Regions from separate parts of the Sphaerisporangium krabiense genome, predicted to be linked through region 1. Evidence: predicted binding sites of a transcription regulator. Region 1 holds the regulator's gene; the other holds the start of a gene.
What was found. Region 1 encodes LexA, which represses DNA repair genes until DNA is damaged. Its sites were predicted from a motif close to TCGAACANNTGTTCGA; they were not measured.

Region 2: a site for LexA is predicted at 3,426-3,441, ahead of BJ981_RS21035 (DUF6504 family protein). Genes of this name have one in related genera too.

What each region holds. Positions count from the first base shown of each region.
Region 1 covers NZ_JACHBR010000002.1:141,228-146,594, reverse strand. The annotation lists gene BJ981_RS28750 (vitamin B12-dependent ribonucleotide reductase) at 1-226, opposite strand, end outside; gene nrdR (transcriptional regulator NrdR) at 374-835, opposite strand; gene lexA (transcriptional repressor LexA) at 1,505-2,218, shown strand; gene leuS (leucine--tRNA ligase) at 2,350-4,812, opposite strand; gene BJ981_RS28730 (hypothetical protein) at 5,308-5,367, shown strand, end outside.
Region 2 covers NZ_JACHBR010000001.1:4,756,248-4,761,614, reverse strand. The annotation lists gene BJ981_RS21040 (DNA polymerase III subunit alpha) at 1-3,095, opposite strand, end outside; gene BJ981_RS21035 (DUF6504 family protein) at 3,095-3,361, opposite strand; gene BJ981_RS21030 (ABC transporter substrate-binding protein) at 3,639-4,805, shown strand; gene BJ981_RS21025 (ABC transporter permease) at 4,820-5,367, shown strand, end outside.

The DNA.
Region 1 (5,367 bases):
TGACGATGTTGGCGGCGTTGACCGACCAGAAGTCGGGGAACTCGACGTCCCGCTGCTCGAAGTTGATCGAGCCGTCCCGCCAGTTGGTCATGACGACGTCGCGGCGCTCCCAGCGCACCTGGTCGTACGGGTGCACGCCGGGCGTGGTGTGGATGCGCCTGATCTTCAGGCCCTTGGAGGCCCGCTTGCCCCCGCGCCCCACTGAGCCGCTCACCGTCTCCGTCATGATCTTTCCCCTTCCGGGACCCCGTGGAGCCCTAATGTCGGAACACATCCGCGCGCCGCGCACATCCCCCGGCGCCGGCGCCCGGCGAGATCCTCGGCGTCCGACGGCCTCCGGACTCCCCGGGCGTGTTGGTCGTGTCTGAAGTGTTCAGTCTTGGTCCGCGCCCCGGGAGGCGCGCAGTTGCTCGATCTCTTCCTCGAAGTCGGCGAGGGTCTCGAAGCCGCGGTAGACGGAGGCGAACCGCAGGTAGGCCACCTCGTCGAGCTCGCGGAGCGGCCCGAGGATCGCCAGCCCGACCTGGTGGGAGGCGATCTCGGCCGAGCCCGTCGCGCGGATGCTCTCCTCGACGCGCTGCCCGAGCTGCGCCAGGGAGTCCTCGCCGACGGGACGGCCCTGGCAGGCGCGGCGCACGCCGGCGATGACCTTGTCCCGGGAGAACGCCTCGGTCACGCCGCTGCGTTTGCTCACCATCAGCAACACCGTCTCCTGGGTGGTGAACCGGCGCCCGCATTGTGAACACGTGCGGCGCCGCCTGATCGCCGCGCCGTCCTCGGTCGACCGGCTGTCGATCACCCTGGTGTCTGGATGACGACAGAATGGGCAATGCACGTGTCGCCTCCGTTTTCTCGCGATTCCCACCGGCCACCCCGGCCGGACCCTCGTGAATGCGGCCTCCCCGGGTCGACCCCGAGGAAAGTCCGCCCCATGTTTCCGTATTCGCCCCACGCTCGCGGGCCCATTCCGGATTAACCGAAATAGGCATGCGCGCGCACTGTGGGTGCCCACAGTGCGCCGACGGAAACACAACCTATGGGTTACCGACAACGGTGTAAGTACTAGATGTTGTGGTCCAACCGTAGGAGTGCCGCACCATGAACGCAAGTCGGCGGCACCCCGGATCGCGAACCCCCCGCCGATCAGGGGGAACGACCCCCGCACCGGCGTGTCGCAGCCGCGCGGCGCCGCCGACTCCCCCTCCGGGCCCGGAGCACCGGAGAGGGGGACGCATCAGACCGAGATCGCTCAAGTGATCGACTTTCCCGCCTCACCCGCGTAAGATCGCGAAAGTCGAACACGATATCGATCGAACTCCCGTACGATGTCATGCGCCGACCGGCGACCACGTTCGGATTATCTCGAACAGTTGTTTGATGACGATCTTGAACGGCGTTATTGTCGCTGTGTGCGACATCGGGAACACGGACGGGCGGCCGGCCGGGCGGGCATGGCGTTGATGTGGCGGCGCGTCCGGGGACGCCCGGCGAGGAGGAGTTGACTATGAACGAGCAAGACGAGAGCGGCGCGGTCGTCACCGACCTCGCGGTGCGCAGGCGTGACTCCTTGGGCCTCACCCCGAGGCAGCGCAAGATCCTTGAGGTGATCCGCGATTCGGTGCAGCAGCGCGGCTATCCGCCGTCGATGCGCGAGATCGGCGAGGCGGTCCAGCTGACCAGCACCTCCAGTGTGTCCCACCAGCTCACGGCGTTGCAGCGCAAGGGCTACCTCCGCCGTGACCCGCACCGTCCGCGCGCGCTGGAGGTCCGCCTGCCCGGCGAGCCCGCGCTCTGGGTCGACCCGGTCGGCCCGGGCGAGGAGGAGCCTTTGGTGACCCGCCCCACGGCCGCGTTCGTGCCGCTGGTGGGCCGCATCGCCGCCGGCGGCCCCATCCTGGCCGAGGAGCGCGTCGAGGACGTCTTCGCGCTGCCCAAGCAGCTCGTCGGCGAGGGCACGCTGTTCCTGCTCCAGGTCTCAGGCGACTCCATGATCGACGCCGCGATCGCCGACGGCGACTGGGTGGTCGTGCGCCAGCAGCCGGTGGCCGACAACGGTGACATCGTCGCGGCCATGATCGACGGCGAGGCCACCGTGAAGACCTTCAAGCGCAAGGACGGCCACGTCTGGCTGGTGCCGCACAACGCCAACTACGACCCGATCCCCGGCGACGAGGCCACCGTCCTCGGCAAGGTGACCGCGGTCCTGCGCAAGCTCTGACCGAGCCGGGCGAGCGGCGCCGCACCGGCCGCTCCCCCGCGCCCACCGCCCGGGCGCGACGAAGCCCATGACACCGCCTGAGCGTCCCCGCGGGGAACGCTCAGGCGGTTTCGCATGCCGCCCGGCGGGGCTCAGGGGACGATGTTGACCAGCTTGGGCACCCGCACGATCACCTTGCGCGGCGTCCCGGACAGGTACGGCCGCACCTTCTCGGAGGCCAGAGCCAGCTCCTCCAGCGCGGACTCCGAGATGGACGGCGAGACCTCCAGGCGGTCCCGCACCTTGCCCGCCACCTGCACGACGCAGGTGACCGACTCCTGGACCAGCAGCGCCGGGTCGGCGGCGGGCCAGCCCGCCCGCGCGATCGTCGGGCCGTGGCCGAGACGCTCCCAGCCCTCCTCGGCGGCGTACGGGGCGACCAGCGACAGCATGACGGCCAGCGCCTCCGCGGCCTCCCGCACGGCGGGGTCGGCGGCGCCGGGGCCGGCGTCGATGGCCTTGCGCGCCGCGGAGGTCAGCTCCATCATGCGGGCCACGGCCACGTTGAAGCGGGAGGACTCGACCAGGCGGGTGACCTCGTCGACCGTCCGGTGGGTGACCTTGCGCAGTTCCAGGTCGCCGGAGGCGGGGTCGGCGCCGGCCGGGGAGGCCGCGCCCGCCTCGGCCATGACGCGGAACGCCCGGGCCAGGAACTTCTGCGACGCGGCCGGGGAGAGGTCGGCCCAGTCGATGTCGTCCTCGGGCGGGCCGGCGAAGACCATGGTCAGCCGGACGGCGTCCACGCCGAAGGCGTCGATCTGCTCGCCGAGGTCGACGCCGTTGCCCAGGGACTTGGACATCGCCTTGCCCTGGTTGATGACCTGCCCCTGGTTGAGCAGGCGCAGGAACGGCTCGGGGAAGTCGACCATGCCCATGTCGTGCAGGACCTTGGTGAAGAACCGCGCGTACAGCAGGTGGAGCACGGCGTGCTCCACGCCGCCGACGTACTGGTCCACCGGGCCCCAGCGCCGGACGCGCTCCACGTCGAAGGGGCCGTCCTCGTAGCCGGGCGAGCAGTACCGCAGGAAGTACCACGAGGAGTCGACGAAGGTGTCCATCGTGTCGGTGTCGCGCCGGGCGGGCCCGCCGCACTTGGGGCAGTCCACCTCGACCCAGTCGGTGGCCCCGGCCAGCGGCGAGACGCCCTTCGGCGCCAGGGCCTCGCCGCGCAGGTCGGGCAGCGTGACCGGCAACTGGTCGTCGGGGACGGGGACCTCGCCGCAGTCGGGGCAGTGGATGATCGGGATGGGCGTGCCCCAGAAGCGCTGGCGCGACAGCAGCCAGTCGCGCAGCCGGTAGTTGACGGCGGCGGCGCCCGTGCCGCGCTCCTGGAGGATCTGGACGATGCGGGCGATGGCCTCGGCCTTGGACAGGCCGTCCAGGGGACCGGAGTTGACCAGGCTGCCCTCGCCCGGGGTGGCGGCGCCGGTCTCGGCGGGGTCGGGCAGGCCGGTCTCGACGACGACCCGCACGGGCAGGCCGAACTTCCGGGCGAAGTCCAGGTCGCGCTGGTCGTGGGCGGGCACGGCCATGATCGCGCCGTGGCCGTAGTCGGACAGGACGTAGTCGGCGGCCCAGACCGGGATGCGCTCGCCGTTGACGGGGTTGACGGCGTGCCGCCCCAGGAAGACGCCGGTCTTCTCCTTGTCGGTGGCCAGGCGCTCGATGTCGCTCAGCTTGGCGACCTCGGCCTGGTAGGCCCGCAGCGCGGGCAGCTGCTCGGGCGCGCAGATCTGCTCGGCCAGCGCCGCGTCGGCGGCGACGACGAAGAACGTGGCGCCGTACAGGGTGTCGGGGCGGGTGGTGTAGACGGTGACCGGCTCGTCGCGGCCTTCGATCTCGAAGCGGACGTCGGCGCCCTCGGAGCGGCCGATCCAGTTGCGCTGCATGGTCAGCACGCGCTCGGGCCAGCCGCCCTCCAGCTGGGCCATGTCGTCCAGCAGGCGGTCGGCGTAGTCGGTGATGCGGAAGTACCACTGGGTCAGCTCGCGCCGGACGACCTCGGTGCCGCAGCGCTCGCAGCGGCCGGCGACGACCTGCTCGTTGGCCAGCACCGTCTGGTCCTTGGGGCACCAGTTGACCAGGCCGCCCTTGCGGTAGGCCAGGCCGCGCTCGAAGAACCGGTTGAACAGCCACTGGTTCCAGCGGTAGTACTCGGGGTCGCTGGTGTGCAGGCGGCGCGACCAGTCGAAGGACACGCCGTACCTCTTGAACGAGGTGGCCTGGGTGTCGATGTTGGCGTACGTCCACTCGGCGGGGTGGGCGTTCCGCTTGATCGCGGCGTTCTCGGCGGGCAGGCCGAAGGAGTCCCAGCCGATGGGGTGCAGGACGTTGTAGCCGCGCTGGAACCAGTAGCGGGCCAGCACGTCGGCGATGGCGAAGACCTCGCCGTGCCCCATGTGCAGGTCGCCGGAGGGGTAGGGGAACATGTCGAGCAGGTATTTGCGGGGACGCTCGTCGGCGGCGTCCTCGCCCGCCCGGTACGGGTCCAGCTCTTCCCAGCGCGCCTGCCACTTCTCCTGCAGCGCCTGCGGATCGTACTGCTCGTCACTCACGGCCCATGTCCCTCGGTTGACTCGGCGTGGATGGCCGGACCAATAAAGAAACCCCCCGTGTCCACGAGGGGCAGCCGCGCCGACCGGTCTTCAGCTCGGTCGCCGCGGCCCGCCAAGAAGCAGGGTCCTGCCACGCATAGCTCAAGGGTAGCGCAGCGGGCAATGCGCCTTCCTCCCGTTCGGGCCGCGCCCGCGGGGGTCAGGGGCACCCCAGAGGAAGGTTCCGGATTCTCACACAGCTACCTAATGGTGATAGATCCGTTGTGACCTCATATGTCCCTTTAGTTTACTCTTTTCGCCGTGGCGAACTCGTTCGGCCGGGAACGCGGCCCGCAATTCACGCAAGAGGGCCTGCCGATGCAGGATCCGCCGACCGATCCGACAGGGCTGCGGCTGCCTGGGGCATTCTCGCATTCTCCTGCGGACACCCCCGCACCCCATGAGATCATGCGCAGCACCCCCAATCCGGGCATGACGTCGGGAGGATCGCCAGCGATGGCACCTGAGCAGAGCAGCCAGTCCACGCGCCCCCCGGCGTGGCCGGAAATGCCTCCT
Region 2 (5,367 bases), on a different contig from region 1:
TGTCCCGAGCGCACGGCCGGGGTCTGGGTGGCGACCTTCACGCCCGCGACGAGGATCTCGGCGCCGTTGCGCATCGTGAGCAGCTCCGAGGCCCTGACGACGCCGATCGCGGCGAGCAGGTCCTCGTGGAAGGCGATGATGTGGCGGCTGACGTCCATGCCGAGGATCTCCAGCTCGGCCTGCACGGCCTCCGCCTCGGTCATCTCGGGCAGCTCGCCGGGCCGGACGTGCTCGGTGAAGCCCATCGGGATCTGCACGGCGTCCGTCCCGGCCTCGGGGGGAGGCTGGGCCCTGGCGCGTCCGGCCCCGGCGCGGCGCGCGGCGCGCACGCCCGTCGCCGAGGCGCGTTCCAGGGTGCCGACCTGGGCGAGCAGGTCGCGGCGCGTCAGCTCGCCCGGGCGCCAGCGCGGCCCTCCGGGGTGCAGCCCGTACAGCGCGTCGACGCCGCCGACCTGCACGATGCGCTCGGCGACCGGCCGCGACGGCCGGGCCCGCTCCCAGAAGTCGGCCAGCGAGGTGTACGGCTGCCCGGCGACCATGCGCTCGACCTCGGCCTCGCTGACGCCCTTGACCGACGAGAACGGCACCCGCAGGCCGTACCCCTCGCCGACGCGGCGGGGAGGGTCCTCGGGCGGGGCGCCGGAGGACGGGGCGGGGCAGCGCTCGACGAGCCACTGCCGTCCCGAGCGGTTGACGTCCAGGGGCAGGACGGTCACCCCGCACTGGCGGGCCTCGTCGAGGATGACCCGATTGGGGTACATGCCCGGCTCGTGGGTGAGCACCCCGGCGAAGAACGCGGCGGCGTGGTGGCGCTTCAGCCAGGCCGACTGGTAGGTGGGCAGCGCGAACGCGGCGGCGTGCGCCTTGCAGAACCCGAACGAGCCGAACGCGTCGAGCACCCTCCAGGCCCGGTCGGTGGTCTCGCGGTCGAACTCGGGCAGCACCGAGCACTCCCACCACGTGCGGACCGCCTCGCGTCCCTCGGGCGAGGACAGCGCGCGGCGGACGCTCTCGGCCTCCGACAGCCCGCAGCCGGTCATGGCGTCGACCACCCTCAGGACCTGCTCGTGGAAGATGACGACGCCGTGGGTCTCGCGCAGCGCGGGCCTGAGCCTCGGGTGCGGGTAGGACGGCTCGCGCCAGCCGTGCCTGGCCTCCAGGTAGGGGGTGACCATGTCGGAGTTGACCGGGCCCGGCCGGAACAGCGAGATGTCGACGATCAGGTCGTGCATGGTGCGGGGCTCCAGCTTGGACACCAGCTCGCGCTGGCCGGGGGACTCGATCTGGAAGCAGCCGAGCGTGTGCCCGGTGCGGATCATGTCGTAGGTCGCCCGGTCGTCCCGGGGGACGCCCCGGTCCAGGTCGACGTCCTCGCCGTCCACCCGCCTGATCTCGCCGAGCGCGTACGCCATCGCCGACTGCATGCGCACGCCGAGCACGTCGAGCTTCAGCAGCCCGGCCTCCTCGACGTCCTCCTTGTCGAACTGGCTCATCGGGAAGTCCAGCAGGCTGCGCTCGACGGGGGTGCGGTCGCGCAGGCCGGAGTTGCCGACGAGCACGCCGCAGGGGTGCAGGGCGATGTGCCGGGGCAGGCCGTCCAGCTTCTCGGCGAGCTCGAACATCGTGGCCAGGGCGCGGTCGCCGAGGCCGCTGTCACGCAGTTCCGGCAGGTCGGACAGGGCGGCGCGGATCTGCCTCGCCCTGATGTGCGGGAACGCCTTGGCGATGACGTCGATCTCGTGCGGGGGCAGGCCCATGGCGGCGCCGACGTCGCGGATGGCGCTGCGGGCGCGGTAGGTCTCCATCATGGAGACGCAGGCGACGCGGTCCTCGCCGTAGCGGTCCAGGATGGCGCGGTAGCAGTCCAGGCGGCGCGCCGACTCCACGTCCACGTCGATGTCGGGCAGCCCTTTGCGCCCCTCGGACAGGAAGCGCTCCATCAGCAGGCCGTGTTCGAGGGGGTTCACCTCGCCGATGCGGATGAGGTAGTTGACCAGGCTGCCGGCGCCCGAGCCGCGGATCGCGCAGCGCACGCCCATCCCGCGGATCATGTCGGTGATGTCGGAGACGACCGTGAAGTAGCCGGACAGCCGCTTCGCCTCGATCACGCGTAGCTCGTCCTCCAGCCGTTCCCGCGCCTCGCTGGACCGTTCCATCCCCCGGGCCACCAGGCCCTCCTCGCACCGGCCGCGCAGCAGGGGGACGGGGTCGCCGTCGACCTCGGGCAGGTGGAGCCGCTCCCGCCCGCCGCGCAGCGCCAGGACCTCCAAGGGGTCGAGCGCGCACCGCTCGGCGGTCTCCCGCGTGCGGGCGAGCAGGCGGGACGCGCGGGCCTCGTCGCCGCCGCAGATCCGCAGGGCCACGCGCCCCATCTCCGCGCCGCTCTTGAGGTAGGCGTGGGAGGCGGAGTGCTCCAGGTGGCGCGAGTGCAGGGGGACGAGCTTGCGCGCGGCGTCCAGCACGTCGCCGACGCGGTAGTCCCCCGGGTCCAGGTGGCGCACGGCGTTGGTCAGCACGGCGGGCACGCCCGCCGACTCGGCCAGGGCGATCATGCGCGCGGCGGTGCTCGCCTCCCGGTGCCCGAACTGGTCGACGACCTCGACCACCACGTCGGGGACGGCGGCCCGCCAGGCGGCGAGCAGCTCGCGCGCCCGGCCGTCGCGGCGCTCGGCCACGGCGCGGCCCACGTCCGAGCGGGGGCCGAGCATGACCAGCAGCCCGCCGGCGTGGCGGCCGGCCAGCTCGCGGGTGACGCGGGGCTCGCCGCGCTCCCCCGCGTGGTGGGCGGCGGTGGTGAGACGGCACAGGTGCGCCCACCCGTCCGCCCTGGCCAGCACGGTGACCCGGTCGCCGTCGTCGCCGCCGCGGCCGACGGGGCCGTCGGGGCCGTCCAGGAGCAGATCGACGCCGACGACCGGCCGCAGGCCCGCCTCGAAGCACGCCTGGACGTGCTTGACCGCGCCGTACATGCCGTCGCGGTCGGTCAGCGCGAGGACGTCCATGCCGTGCCCGGCCGCGCGGGCGACCAGGTCCTTGGGGAAGGCCGAGCCGTACCGCAGGGAGTAGGCGGAGGCGACGTGGAGGTGGGCGAACATCAGTCCCACGCCCTCAGCAGCAGCCAGCCGCCGCTCGCGGTGTCGAAGCGCAGCTCGTAGGTGCCGGTGTCTCCGCCGGGGCTGGCCTCCACCCGCCAGAACCGGCGCTCGCCCGGGTCGGTCTCGGAGATCTTCCACCACTCGCGGGAGGTCACCCAGTGGTCGAGGGCGCGGCGGACGACGTAGAGCCGGTCACGCCACACGAAGCGGGCGGGCTCGCCGTCGCGCGTCCACACCTCGATGGGATCGCCGTAGATTCTGCTCAATGGCGCTTCTTCTCCCTGGGCCTCTGGAACTTGGAGCACCCGGGGGAAGGCGGGTGGTGCTACTTCGAACATACGTTCCCAGGGCGCGGAGGGCAAATCACCACAGGCCGCAGGCCCGTCATCGTCCGGTCACGATCGCCCCGGCGGGCCGGGAGCACGGGCGTGATCACGTCACCAGCTGTTCACACAAAGAAACCCGTGCGCCGGGAAAGTAGTCGCGAACCGTTGTCCCTGCCCTTCTACGTTCATCCCACAACCTCCGAAAGTGGGAGCAAGCGTGCAATCATCACGAACGCGTATCGTCGGCCTGGCCGCCGTCCTTACCGTCGCGACTTCTCTCGGCGCGGCCTGCGGGTCCGCCCCGGCCACCGGCGCCCAGACCGGTGCCTCCGCCTCCGCCGCGAACTCCGCCGCGACCGCGACCTCCGCGGCCGACCTCGGCGGCCTCGACAAGCTCGTCGAGGCGGCGAAGAAGGAAGGACAGCTCAACGTCATCACCCTGCCCCCGGACTGGGCGAACTACGGGGAGATCATCAAGACGTTCGGCGAGAAGTACGGCATCAAGGTCAACAGCGAGAACCCCGACGGCTCCAGCGCGGACGAGATCAACGCCGTCAAGACCCGCAAGGGCCAGGACCGCGCTCCCGACGTGCTCGACCTCGGCACCGCGTTCGCCCTCAGCGGCGCCAAGGAGGGCCTGTTCGCGCCGTACAAGGTGCAGTCCTTCGACAAGATCCCCGAAGGCCAGAAGGACGCCCAGGGCAACTGGTACAACGACTACGGCGGCTACGTCTCCATCGGCTGCGACGCCAAGCGCATCCCGGCCTGCCCGCAGACCTTCGCCGACCTGCTCAAGCCCGAGTACAAGGGCAAGGTCGCGATGAACGGCAACCCCACCAAGTCCGGCTCCGCGTTCGCCGGCGTCTTCGCCGCCGCCCTGGCGAACGGCGGATCCTTCGACGACATCCAGCCCGGCCTCGACTTCTTCAAGAAGCTCAAGGCGGCGGGCAACTACAACCCCGTCGAGTCGACCCCCGCGACCGTGCAGAACGGCGAGACGCCGATCAGCATCGACTGGGACTACCTCAACTCCGGCTACACCGACCAGTTCGCCGCCAAGGGCGTGGACTGGAAGGTCACCGTCCCGGCCGACGGCAAGTACGCCAACTTCTACGCGCAGGCGATCAACAAGTGGGCTCCCCACCCGGCCGCCGCCCGCCTGTGGGAGGAGTTCCTCTACAGCACCGAGGGCCAGAACCTCTGGCTGAAGGGGTACGCCCGCCCCGTGCTCCTGCCGTCCATGCAGTCCGACGGCAGCGCCGACGCCGCGCTGGTGGCCAAGCTGCCGAAGGTCGAAGGCACCCCGCAGTTCCCGACCGACGCGCAGGTCACCAAGGCCAAGGAAGTCCTCGCCGCGGGCTGGGGCGCGGCGGTCTCCGGCTGACCCGCCCCACCCCCATGATCGAGACCACCTCGGCGGCCCCCGCCCCCCTCCCCCTGAAGAGCAGGGGCGAGGGCGGCGGCAGGGCCCGCACCCGCTCCGCCGGCTGGACCGGGGCACTGCCCCTGCTGGTCTTCGTCGGCCTGGCCTTCGGCGTCCCCGCCGCCGCGCTGCTCGGCGGCGCGTTCACCGCGGGCGGCGCCCCCAGCACGGCCAACCTGACCGAGTCGCTGCGGGGCGCCTACCTCACGGCGATGCTCAGCAGCGTGAAGCTGTCGGCCATCGTCGCGGTCGCCGGCGCCGTGCTCGGCGCCTTCCTCGCCCAGGCCGTGGTCACCTCGCGCCTGCGGGCCCTGCGCGAGGCGGTGCTCACGGCCTCGGGCGTGCTCGCCAACTTCGGCGGCGTCCCGCTCGCCTTCGCCTGGATCGCCACGCTCGGCAACTCCGGCGTGCTCACCACGCGCCTCGGCCTCGGCGACCTCGGCTGGAACCTCTACAGCTTCTGGGGCCTGGTGCTGGTGTACCTCTACTTCTCCGTTCCCCTGATGGTGCTGGTCATCGTGCC